One region of the Streptomyces sp. S4.7 genome, then DNA from elsewhere that is predicted to be linked to it. Evidence: riboswitches for the same ligand, from Rfam matches in the RefSeq annotation. Region 1 holds a riboswitch; the other holds the start of a gene.

Region 1 (5,655 bases):
CGCTGATCTTCGTGGCCGCGATGTTCGTGCACATGATGCGTGTCTTCTTCACGGGCGCGTTCCGCAAGCCCCGTGAGATCAACTGGGTGTTCGGCTTCCTGCTGTTCTTCCTGTCGCTGTTCACCGGTCTCACCGGTTACTCGCTTCCGGACGATCTGCTGTCGGGCACCGGTGTCCGCTTCGCGCAGGGCGCGATCCTGGCCACACCGATCGTGGGCACGTACATCTCGATGTTCCTGTTCGGCGGGGAGTTCCCCGGCCACGACATCGTGGCGCGGTTCTACTCCATCCACATCCTGATTCTTCCGGGCATCCTGCTCGGACTCGTGGTGGCGCACCTGATCCTGGTCTTCTACCACAAGCACACGCAGTTCGCGGGCCCCGGCAAGACCAACAACAACGTGGTCGGCGCGCCGTTCCTGCCGATCTACATGGCCAAGGCCGGCGGGTTCTTCTTCCTGGTCTTCGGTGTCATCACGATCATCTCGGCCATCGCCACGATCAACCCGGTGTGGGCCATCGGCCCGTACCGCCCGGACCTGGTCTCCACCGGAGCACAGCCGGACTGGTATCTGGGCTTCTCCGAGGGTCTGATCCGTGTGATGCCCGGCTGGGAGATCAACTTCTGGGGCCACACGCTCGTCCTGGGTGTGTTCATCCCGCTGATGATCTTCCCGCTGGTACTGGTGGCCCTCGCGGTCTACCCGTTCATCGAGTCCTGGATCACCGGCGACAAGCGCGAGCACCACATCCTGGACCGGCCGCGCAACGCGCCGACCCGGACCGCCTTCGGCGTGGCGTGGCTGACCCTGTACTTCATCCTGCTCATCGGTGGCGGGAACGACATCTGGGCCACCCACTTCCACCTGTCGATCAACACGATCACCTGGTTCATCAGGATCGCGTTCTTCGTCGGCCCGGTCATCGCGTTCGTGGTCACCAAGCGGATCTGCCTGGGACTTCAGCGCCGTGACGCCGAGAAGGTGCTGCACGGACGTGAGTCCGGCATCATCAAGCGGCTGCCGCACGGTGAGTTCGTGGAGATCCACCAGCCGCTCAACCAGGGCGACCTGCACACGCTCACCGCTCACGAGCAGTACAAGCCGGCCGAGATCGGGCCGACTGTCGACGAGAACGGTGTCCGGCGCAAGACGTCCCCGGCGGAGAAGGTGCGGGTCAAGCTGAACAAGGGCTACTACGGCGAGGGAAGCCAGATCCCCAAGCCGACGGCCGAGGAGTACAAGGAGATCACGAGCGGCCACGGCCACCACTGATCGAGCACCACCGTACGTGTCGGGCCCCGGCCCGGTCCCCTTTCGAGGGACCGGGCCGGGGCCCTCGTACATGGGCGTGCGTACGGAGCGTGGGCCGCCCGGGCCACGCTCCGTACATACCGCTGTCCGTACTACGGGCGGCGGGTCTCGGATCGCGGGCGGCGCGGATAGGCTGACGCCTGGCAGCACGGGCAGCACGGCGGTGCGCCCGTCCACAGACCCCAGGAGCGAGCATGAGCAGCGCTGTTACACCGGCCGGAGGCGACACCCTGGCGGCGCGTTCCTGGCCGGGGGTTCTGAACCCGCTGCTGCGCGGCCAGGACCTCGACGCCGTCGACACGGCCTGGGCCATGGACCGCATCATGAGCGGCGAGGCCACCGACGCGCAGATCGCGGGCTTCGCCGTCGCGCTGCGCGCCAAGGGCGAGACCGTGGAGGAGGTCTCGGGACTGGTGCGCGCCATGTACGAGCACGCCAACACCATCGAGGTGCCCGGCGCCACGGTCGATGTCGTCGGCACCGGCGGTGACCTGGCCAAGACCGTCAACATCTCCACGATGGCGGCGATCGTGGTGGCCGGGGCGGGCGGCAAGGTCGTCAAGCACGGCAGCCGCGCGGCCTCTTCCGCGAGCGGCGCCTCCGACGTGCTGGAGAAGCTCGGCGTCAATCTGGAGCTGACGCCGCAGCGGGTGGTGGAGGTCGTCGAGGAGGCGGGCATCACCTTCTGCTTCGCGGTGAAGTTCCACCCGGCGCTGCGTTACGCGGCCAAGGCCCGCAAGGAGCTGGGCGCGCAGACCACGTTCAACATCCTGGGGCCGCTCACCAACCCGGCGCGGGTCCGCTCCCAGGCGGTGGGTGTGGCGGACAGCCGGATGGCGCCGATCGTTGCCGGTGTGCTCGCGGAGCGGGGCAACTCCTCGCTCGTCTTCCGCGGCGACGACGGTCTGGACGAGCTGACGACGACGGCCACTTCACACGTATGGGTGGTTCAAGACGGCCGGGTGACCGAGGAGACCTTCGACCCGAGGGACATCGGTCTGGAGCTGGTCCCGATCGAGGCGCTGCGGGGTGCGGACGCCTCGTACAACGCGGACGTCGCGCGCAGGCTGCTGGCCGGCGAGACCGGCCCCGTACGGGACGCGGTCCTGCTGAACGCGGCGGCGGCGCTGGTGGCGCTGGAGCCGGGCGACGGCACGCTGAACGACCAACTCGCGGCGGGCATGGCACGGGCGGCGAAGGCGGTCGACTCGGGCGCGGCGAACGCGACGCTGGAACGCTGGGTGACGGCGAGCAACGCGTAAGGGCCCGCGGCCGGCTCGGGGGCCTCGGCCGGGCTTGCCGGCCCGCCCGCTCGGCTCGCGCGCCACGGTTGTCCTCGACCGCCGACGGCTGCGTTCGCAGCCAGTCCGGCGATCGAGGACGCCGACGTCCCGTATCGCGGACGCCGTCCGGGCCGGTGCGTGTCCGTGGGGTAATCTCGGCCCAGGTCATGAGTGACAGCGACTACGGCCCCGGCCCGCTGTCCGGCAACCCTCCGTCCGTGGCGGGGTGCCCCGGGTGAAGACCAGGCCGCAGGCAGCGAGGTCTGCGGCAAGCGCGGACCCCTGGACATCGTTCGGATGTCGTCATCCCTGGGGTCCTGGTCCTCAAGGGAGCAGTCTCGTGAGCAAGCGAATGCGATAGGGCCTTCGGCCCGCTCCCGGTGCGTTCCGCGCCGGGCACAGGGCCCGAGCCCTCCTCAGTGAGCCCCACCCCCCAGGTGAACCCGTACGCCGTCACGGCATCCGCCGTCGCGACGACGCGTCCCCTGCCGGGTCCTGATGCCGTTTCCGCCTCGTCCTGCCGGGAGATACCGCCATGTCCGTACCCACCGACGCCCTCGACCGCACCAGCACCGACCGGCCGCTGCCCGTACTCGGATGTGAGGTCACCGTCCCCCTGGTCACCGGCGGTGAAGTCACCTACGCCGCCCTCGACTACGCGGCCAGCGCCCCCGCCCTGCGCCGGGTCTGGGACGACGTCGCCGCCTACGCCCCGTACTACGGCAGCGTCCACCGCGGCGCCGGATACCTCTCGCAGCTCTCCACCGACCTGTTCGAGAACGGCCGCCGCACCGTCGCCGCTTTCCTCGGCTGTCGCGAGGACGACCAGGTCGTCTTCACCCGGTCCACCACCGACTCGCTCAACCTGCTCGCCGCCGCGCTGCCCGCCGGCTGCGAGGTGTTCGTCTTCGAGACCGAGCACCACGCCTCGCTGCTGCCCTGGCGCGACGCCCGCGTCAGCTACCTCGACGCGCCCCGCACCCCCGGCGAGGCCGTCGCCACACTGGAGCGCGCCCTCGCGGGCCGCGACCCGAAGGGCCCCGCTCTGGTGTGTGTCACCGGCGCGTCCAACGTGACCGGTGAGCTGTGGCCCGTACACGAACTGGCCGCCGCCGCGCACGCCCACGGCGCGCGCATCGTGCTCGACGCCGCGCAGCTCGCCCCGCACCACCCCGTCGACATCGCGGAGCTGGACGTGGACTGGGTGGCCTTCTCCGGGCACAAGCTCTACGCGCCGTTCGGCTCCGGTGTGCTCGCGGGCCGCGCCGACTGGCTGCGGGAGGCGGAGCCGTATCTCGCCGGTGGCGGCGCCAGCCGCAAGGTCGCGCGCCGCGCCGACGGCGGTGTGGACGTCGAGTGGCACACCACCGCGGCCCGGCACGAGGCCGGATCGCCGAACGTCATCGGGGTGTACGCGATCGCCTCGGCCTGCAAGGCCCTGACCGAGGCGGGATTCGACCGGCTCGTCGAGCGGGAGCAGGAGCTCGTCGCGCGGGTGCGCGCGGGTCTCGCCGAGGTGCCCGAGGTGCGGGTGCTCTCACTCTTCGGTGACGACGCCCCGCGGGTGGGCGTCATCTCCTTCGTCGTCGACGGCTGGAACAGCTCGCACTTCGCCGCCGCGCTCTCGGCGGAGTACGGCATCGGTGTACGGGACGGCCTGTTCTGCGCCCACCCGCTCGTGCGGACCCTGCTGGGCGGCGACGCCGGGGACCCGGGGGAGTGCGGCGCGCCGGACGCCGGTCCCGGTGAGAGGTCGCTCAACGCGATCCGGGTCAGCTTCGGGGCCGGTACGCCGGACGAGCACGTGGAGCGGTTCGTCGGCGCGGTCAAGGAGCTCGTGAGGGACGGGGCGCGCTGGAACTACCGTACCGAGGACGGCCGTTGCGTCCCCGACCGCGGCTGACGCGGACCGGGCCTGCCCTCACGGGCAGGCCCCGGGCGTCAGGCGTCGAGGCCGATCGCGAAGGCGGTCTCCAGGTCGTGCTGGGAGTACGTGCGGAACGCGACGTGCGTGTCCGTGGCCTCGACGCCGGGGATCTTGCTGATGCTGCCGGGGATGACGTCCGCCAGATCGTCGTGCCTGGCGACGCGGACCATGGCGATGAGGTCGTAGGTGCCGGTCACGGAGAAGACCTCGCTGACGCTCTCCAGCGCGGCGATCGACTCGGCGATCTCGGGGATCCGGTCGACGCTGGTCTTGATGAGCACGATCGCGGTGATCACGGTTGACGTTCTCCCTCGGTGGCCGCGGAACGGAACTTCACTCTAGCCGTACGGCGGAAAAGCACCCACGCGGCGACGAAGCCGAGCGCGAAGCCCACCAGATGCGCCAGATAGGCGACGCCCGGGCCCGGCTTCGCGTTGTGGGCCGCCAGCCACTGGAGGGCGAACCAGAAGATCAGGACGATCCAGGCGGGAAAGCGCAACGGCAGGAAGAAAAGGAACGGAAAGAGGCTGGTGACGCGCGCAGTGGGAAGGAGACAGAGGAAGGCGCCGAGCACGCCGGAGATCGCGCCCGACGCGCCCACCAGGGTCTGGTCGGAGTCCGCGTTCGCCGCCGCGTAGGCGAGCAGGGCGAGATAGCCGCAGACGAGATAGAAGAGGGTGAACCGCACCCGTCCCATCCGCTCCTCGGCCATCGCCCCGAAGACGTAGAGGAAGAGCAGGTTTCCGAGCAGATGGAGCCAGCTTCCGTGGACGAAGAGTGCGGTGAGAGGGGTGAGGAGCGCGTGGGAGCCGCCGCTCATCAGCTCGTCGGGGATCACGCCCCAGCGCTCGAAGTACGCGCTCTGCGCGGCGAGCAGGGCGTCGCCCGTTCCGTACGCGGCGTTGAACCCCGAGAGCGGGCTGGTCAGGAAGGCCAGAGCGCACAGGCCGATCAGACCGTAGGTCACGACCGGCGCACCGGCCGCCGCGCGCCAATTGATCATCCAAGGATCATCCCGTACGCGGACAGACGGGTACGGACCGCCTCGCCGCGACACGCGATACGCGGGAGGCCGTAGGGTTACGGGCGCGTCTTCCGCGCTCCGGCGCCGCACCGGGGTACGGCGCGGCAG
Region 2 (5,655 bases), 1.5 Mb from region 1:
GTACCGTCACCGGCGACGTCGTCCGTCTTCTTGGCGACTTCCTTGACCAGCTCGGCGCCGATCTTCTCGTACGGGTCCTCGAGCTCGATCTCCTTGGCGATGGAGACACCATCGTTGGTGATCGTGGGGGCGCCCCACTTCTTCTCGAGGACGACGTTTCGGCCCTTGGGGCCAAGGGTGACCTTGACGGCGTCGGCGAGCTGGTTCATCCCGCGCTCGAGACCGCGCCGTGCCTCCTCGTCGAACGCGATGATCTTGGCCATGTGAAGTGGTCCTCCCGGACAGGGGGTGGATTGCTCCGGACCGTGTCCGCGCCCGCGACGGACGGCCTGAGAGCCCTGCGGTTCCTTGCCCCACAGGCTCTCGGGCCTCGCTGACCCGGTCCATAAGTTGTCACTCTCACCTACAGAGTGCTAACGCCAATGATTAGCACTCGACCCCCGAGAGTGCAAGCGACTCCCGAGTGACCGCGGAGCCGTGCAGGACCCGCGCACGCCTCGCGCACGCCCCCCGCGCGCACGCAAGAGGGGCCCGTATCCCCTGCCGGGATACGGGCCCCTCGTGCGTGAGTGAGTGCGTCGTTGGCCGATCGCGCCGGGATCAGACGGCGAGCTTGACCATGTCCGCCTGCGGACCCTTCTGGCCCTGCGAGATCTCGAACTCAACTCGCTGACCTTCTTCAAGGGTGCGGTAGCCGTCCATCTGGATCGCGCTGTAGTGGACGAAAACATCCGCACCACCGTCGACCGCGATGAAGCCGTAGCCCTTCTCCGCGTTGAACCACTTGACGGTGCCCTGAGCCATGCCCAACTCCCCTATTACTGGCCCCTCCGCGGGACCGCACTTCGCGCCGGAACGCGTCGACCGCGGCTGAATGTATCTGCCCAACTGCCCTCTGCAACAGGTCAATCGGACGAGAATTATGGGCATGGCCGAACACGCAAAGGGGTGAATTGCCGGGCCACCAGGGGCAAGTCGGGCCGGGCAAAGCGTAAGGAACCGCGCAAACAGCGTCCACACTTTGACCGCATCTTGTCGCGAACTCATATGCTCGTGGCACAGGCGGCAGCGGGGCTACCCCAACTGTACCGCGTTCAACCTCATGGAATTACCCCCTCCGTTTCTCTCGCGGAGGGGGCAACACCGTTCACCGTGCGTGCCGTTCAGCCGCCGGCGACCGCCGGGATGATCGAGATCCCGGCACCGTCCGGGGTGACGGTCTCCAGGCCCTGCTCGAAGCGGACGTCGTCGTCGTTCACGTACACGTTGACGAAGCGCCGGAGCTTGCCCTGGTCGTCCAGGACGCGGGCGGCGATACCCGGGTGGTTGGTCTCCAGGGACTCGATGACCTGGGAGAGGGTCGTGCCCTCGGCCGCGACCTCGGCCTTCCCGCCGGTGTACGTACGGAGGATGGTGGGGATACGGACGTTCACGCTCATCGGTTTCTGCCTTCCGGGAAGTAGCGGGTTGGTGAGGTGCTCAACGCGCCAGACCGGCCGAGCGGAACGCGTCGAGGCTCGGCGGGATCGTCGCGGTCGGCCCCGTCGTCGGCGCGACCGCGTCCAGCGTCTTGAGCCCGTCACCGGTGTTCAGCACGACCGTCGTGAGCGCCGGGTCGAGCAGACCCGCCTCGATGAGCTTGCGCGTCACGCCCACGGTCACCCCGCCCGCGGTCTCGGCGAAGATCCCCTCGGTCCGCGCGAGCAGCTTGATCGCGTCGACGACCTGCTCGTCGTTCACGTCCTCCACGGCGCCGCCCGTGCGGCGGGCGATGTCCAGGACGTAAGGGCCGTCGGCCGGGTTGCCGATCGCCAGCGACTTGGCGATGGTGTTCGGCTTCTGCGGCCGTACGACGTCGTGGCCGGCCTTGAACGCGACGGACACCGGCGAACAGCCCTCGGCCTGCGCGCCGAAGATCTTGTACGGCTTGTCCTCGACCAGGCCGAGCGCGATCAGCTCCTTGAGCCCCTTGTCGATCTTCGTCAGCTGCGAGCCCGACGCCACGGGGATGACGAGCTGGTCGGGCAGCACCCAGCCGAGCTGCTCGCAGATCTCGTACGCGAGGGTCTTCGAGCCCTCGCCGTAGTACGGGCGGAGGTTGACGTTGACGAAGCCCCAGCCCTCGCCGAGCGGGTCGCCGATGAGCTCCGAGCAGAAGCGGTTGACGTCGTCGTAGTTGCCCTCGATGCCGACGAGTTCACCGCCGTAGACGGCGGCCATGACGACCTTGCCCTGCTCCAGGTCGTGCGGGATGAACACGCAGGAGCGGAAGCCCGCGCGGGCCGCGGCGGCGCCGACGGCGCCCGCGAGATTGCCGGTGGAGGAGCAGGAGAGCGTGGTGAAGCCGAAGGCGCGCGCCGCCTCGACGGCGATGGCGACGACCCGGTCCTTGAAGGAGTGCGTCGGGTTGCCGGAGTCGTCCTTCACGTACAGGCCGCCGGTCACACCCAGCTCACGGGCGAGGTTGTCGGCCTTGACGAGCTTGGTGAAGCCGGGGTTGATGTTCGGCTTCGACGCCACGTCGGCGGGGACGGGCAGCAGCGGGGCGTAGCGCCAGATGTTGTCGGGGCCCGCGGCGATGCGCTTCTTCAGCTCCTCGGGATCGCCCGTCGGCAGGTCGTAGGCCACTTCGAGGGGGCCGAAACAGCTCTGACAGGCGAAGATCGGGCCGAGTTCGAAGCGTTCACCGCATTCGCGGCACGAGAGGGCGGCGGCGGGTCCGAGGTCCACGGTGCCGGCGTCGGATGCTGCTGATCCGGCGGCAGTGGTGGCGTCGTTGGTGTTGGAGACGGTCTGCACAGCCATGAAGGCGAGGGCCCTTTCCTCATCTTCCTCGCGACGCATCTCGCCGCGAGACGGAATTGGCACCTTCCCCACCGTGACCTCGCGGTCGGCGGGAGGGTTGCCGGGGCTTCAACGGGCCGTTCCCTCTGCCCCTCTGGATGAGCGGTATTCGATTGTCAGCCTGATGACCCCCGACGTGCGACGGTCATCCGCGTTGTTCAAGACTGTAACCGAACCCCTGGACGGTTGAAGGCCTCGTCCGATCCGCGAGATGGAGATCACGTGCTGGAAGAGGTGGAGCGCTGGCTGGCCCGGCGGTCCTGGTCCGCGGCGGACCGGCCGCCCGGTCTGCTGGCCGCGGCGAAGCAGGGTACGCAGGTCAGCGTGGTGCTCCCGGCCCTGAACGAGGAGGCGACGGTCGGCCGGATCGTCTCGGTGATCCGGCGCGAACTGATGTCGGGCCCGGCGCCGCTCGTCGACGAGCTGGTGGTGATCGACTCGGGTTCGACCGACCGTACGGGGGAGGTCGCCGCGGCGGCCGGGGCACGGGTGGTGCACCGGGACGACATCCTGCCGAGGCTGCCGGCCGTGCCGGGCAAGGGCGAGGTGCTGTGGCGCTCGCTGCTGGTGACGAGCGGCGACATCGTCTGTTTCGTGGACGCGGACCTGAAGGACTTCTCGGCGGATTTCGTGACGGGGACCGTGGGGCCGCTGCTGACCGAGCCGGACGTGCTGCTCGTGAAGGCGATGTACGACCGCCCGCTCGGCGACGAGCCGGGGCAGGGCGGCCGGGTGACGGAGCTGGTCGCGCGCCCGCTGCTGAATCTGCACTGGCCGCTGCTCGCGGGGTTCGTGCAGCCGCTGGGCGGCGAGTACGCGGTACGGCGCTCGCTGCTGGAGCGGCTGCCGTTCCCGGTCGGTTACGGGGTGGAGCTGGGGCTGCTCGTGGACGCGCTGCACACGGTGGGGCTGGACGCGCTGGGCCAGGTCGATGTCGGGGTGCGCAGGCACCGGCACCAGGACGGGCAGGCGCTGGGGCGGATGGCGGCGGCGATCTACCGGACGGCGCAGCTACGGCTGTCGCGGGGGCATCTGGTGCGGCCGGCGCTGACGCAGTTCGAGCGGGGCGAGGGCGGCTTCGAGCCGCGTACGCACGCGGTGGACACGCAGGAGCGGCCGCCGATGCGGGAGATCGCGGAGTACGCGGAGCGGCGCGCGGCGTAGGCGCGCCGCGAGGGCCCGGCGTGGGCGCGTGGCTCAGGCGCGCGCGTGGGGCTCACCGGGCCCGCCCGGCGGCAGGCTTCACCGCGTGGCATTACCGGTCCGTTCGTATGATTTGCGTATATTGCCCGGTATGGCGATGACTGCGGTGACCCTGACCACGGAACAGCTCTGGCTGCTGGGCGGCGTGGCCCTCGCCCTCGTCGCCGCCGGGGTGGTGGCGCTCGCGGCGAGCCGGGGCCGGGGGCGTGGCTGATCCTCACCGACCTGAATCCGTACGTTTGAGCGTTTGTGCGACGGGCTAGATTTCGGCACATGGTCTCCGAGCAAGCCGCCCAGGTCCTCGTCGCGTCCAATCGCGGCCCCGTCTCGTACACACTCGGCGAGAACGGCGAGCTGACCTCCGGGCGCGGTGGCGGCGGTCTCGTCTCGGGTCTGTCGGCCATCGGGCCGGACACGAACGCGGTGTGGGTGTGCGCGGCCCTCGGTGACGGCGACCGCGAGGCCGTACGGCGCACCGGCGGCCGGCTGGACACCGCCGACACGGGCGGGCAGCGGGTCAGGATGCTCGGCATCCCGCCGGAGGTATACGCGGACGCGTACAACGGCGTCGCGAACTCCACGCTCTGGTTCGTCCACCACCTGCTCTACCAGACACCGCTGGAGCCGGCCTTCGGCTCGGACTTCCGGGCGCAGTGGGCCTCCTACGAGGCGTACAACCGCGCGTTCGCGGAGGCCCTGGCCGACGAGGCGGGCGACGGCGCGGCCGTACTGATCCAGGACTACCACCTGGCCCTGGTGCCCGGCATGCTCCGGGCGCTCCGGCCCGATCTGCGGATCGGGCACTTCTCGCACACGCCGTGGGCCCCGGTCGACTACTTCCGGCTGCTGCCCGACGACATCGCGCGCCAGCTGCTGCGCGGCATCCTCGGCGCCGACCGGGCCGCGTTCCTGACCCGCCGCTGGGCCGACGCGTTCACCGCGTGCTGCGAGGAGCTGCTGGGCGGGACGGGGAAGACACGGATCGGCGTGCACGGCCTGGGCGCCGACGCGGACTTCCTGCGCGAGCGTGCGAACCGGCCCGACGTCGACGAGCGGCTGGCCGAGCTGCGGGAGCAGATCGGCGGCTCGGACGGGGCGCCGCGCAAGACGATCGTGCGGGTGGACCGTACGGAGCTGTCGAAGAACATCGTGCGCGGGATGCTCGCCTACCGGCAGCTGCTGGCTGACCGTCCGGAGTGGCGCGAGCGGGTCACGCATGTGGCGTTCGCCTACCCGTCCCGGCAGGACCTGGCGGTCTACCGCGACTACACGGCCCGGGTCCAGGAGGTGGCCGACGAGATCAACTCCGCCTATGGCACGCCCGGTTGGACGCCGGTGGTGCTGCACGTCAAGGACGACTTCGCGCGCTCGCTCGCCGCGTACCGCCTCGCGGACGTGGCCCTGGTCAACCCGATCCGCGACGGCATGAACCTGGTCGCGAAGGAGATCCCGGTCGTCTCGGAGGAGGGCTGCGCCCTGGTGCTGTCGCGCGAGGCGGGCGCCTACGAGGAGCTGGGCGACGACGCGCTGGTGGTCAACCCGTACGACGTGTCGGCCACGGCGGCGGCCCTGCACGAGGCCCTGACGATGGACGACGACGACCGCACG

Evidence for each region. Region 1 has a riboswitch for S-adenosylmethionine ahead of SSPS47_RS08010 (aminotransferase class V-fold PLP-dependent enzyme). Riboswitches for the same ligand answer to the same signal wherever they lie in the genome.
Region 2: linked by a shared signal. The riboswitch ahead of thrC (threonine synthase) and the one ahead of SSPS47_RS08010 (aminotransferase class V-fold PLP-dependent enzyme) in region 1 are both predicted to bind S-adenosylmethionine.

Annotation. Positions count from the first base shown of each region.
Region 1 covers NZ_CP048397.1:1,816,526-1,822,180, reverse strand. Annotated here, with positions in the region: gene SSPS47_RS08020 (cytochrome b N-terminal domain-containing protein) at 1-1,274, shown strand, start outside; gene trpD (anthranilate phosphoribosyltransferase) at 1,508-2,575, shown strand; SAM riboswitch class IV at 2,760-2,877, shown strand; gene SSPS47_RS08010 (aminotransferase class V-fold PLP-dependent enzyme) at 3,132-4,499, shown strand; gene SSPS47_RS08005 (Lrp/AsnC ligand binding domain-containing protein) at 4,538-4,819, opposite strand; gene SSPS47_RS08000 (rhomboid family intramembrane serine protease) at 4,816-5,526, opposite strand.
Region 2 covers NZ_CP048397.1:3,317,209-3,322,863, forward strand. Annotated here, with positions in the region: gene groL (chaperonin GroEL) at 1-263, opposite strand, end outside; gene SSPS47_RS14480 (cold-shock protein) at 601-804, opposite strand; gene SSPS47_RS14485 (ubiquitin-like small modifier protein 1) at 1,164-1,439, opposite strand; gene thrC (threonine synthase) at 1,480-2,805, opposite strand; SAM riboswitch class I at 2,822-2,949, opposite strand; gene SSPS47_RS14495 (glucosyl-3-phosphoglycerate synthase) at 3,067-4,008, shown strand; gene SSPS47_RS35975 (hypothetical protein) at 4,139-4,261, shown strand; gene SSPS47_RS14500 (trehalose-6-phosphate synthase) at 4,321-5,655, shown strand, end outside.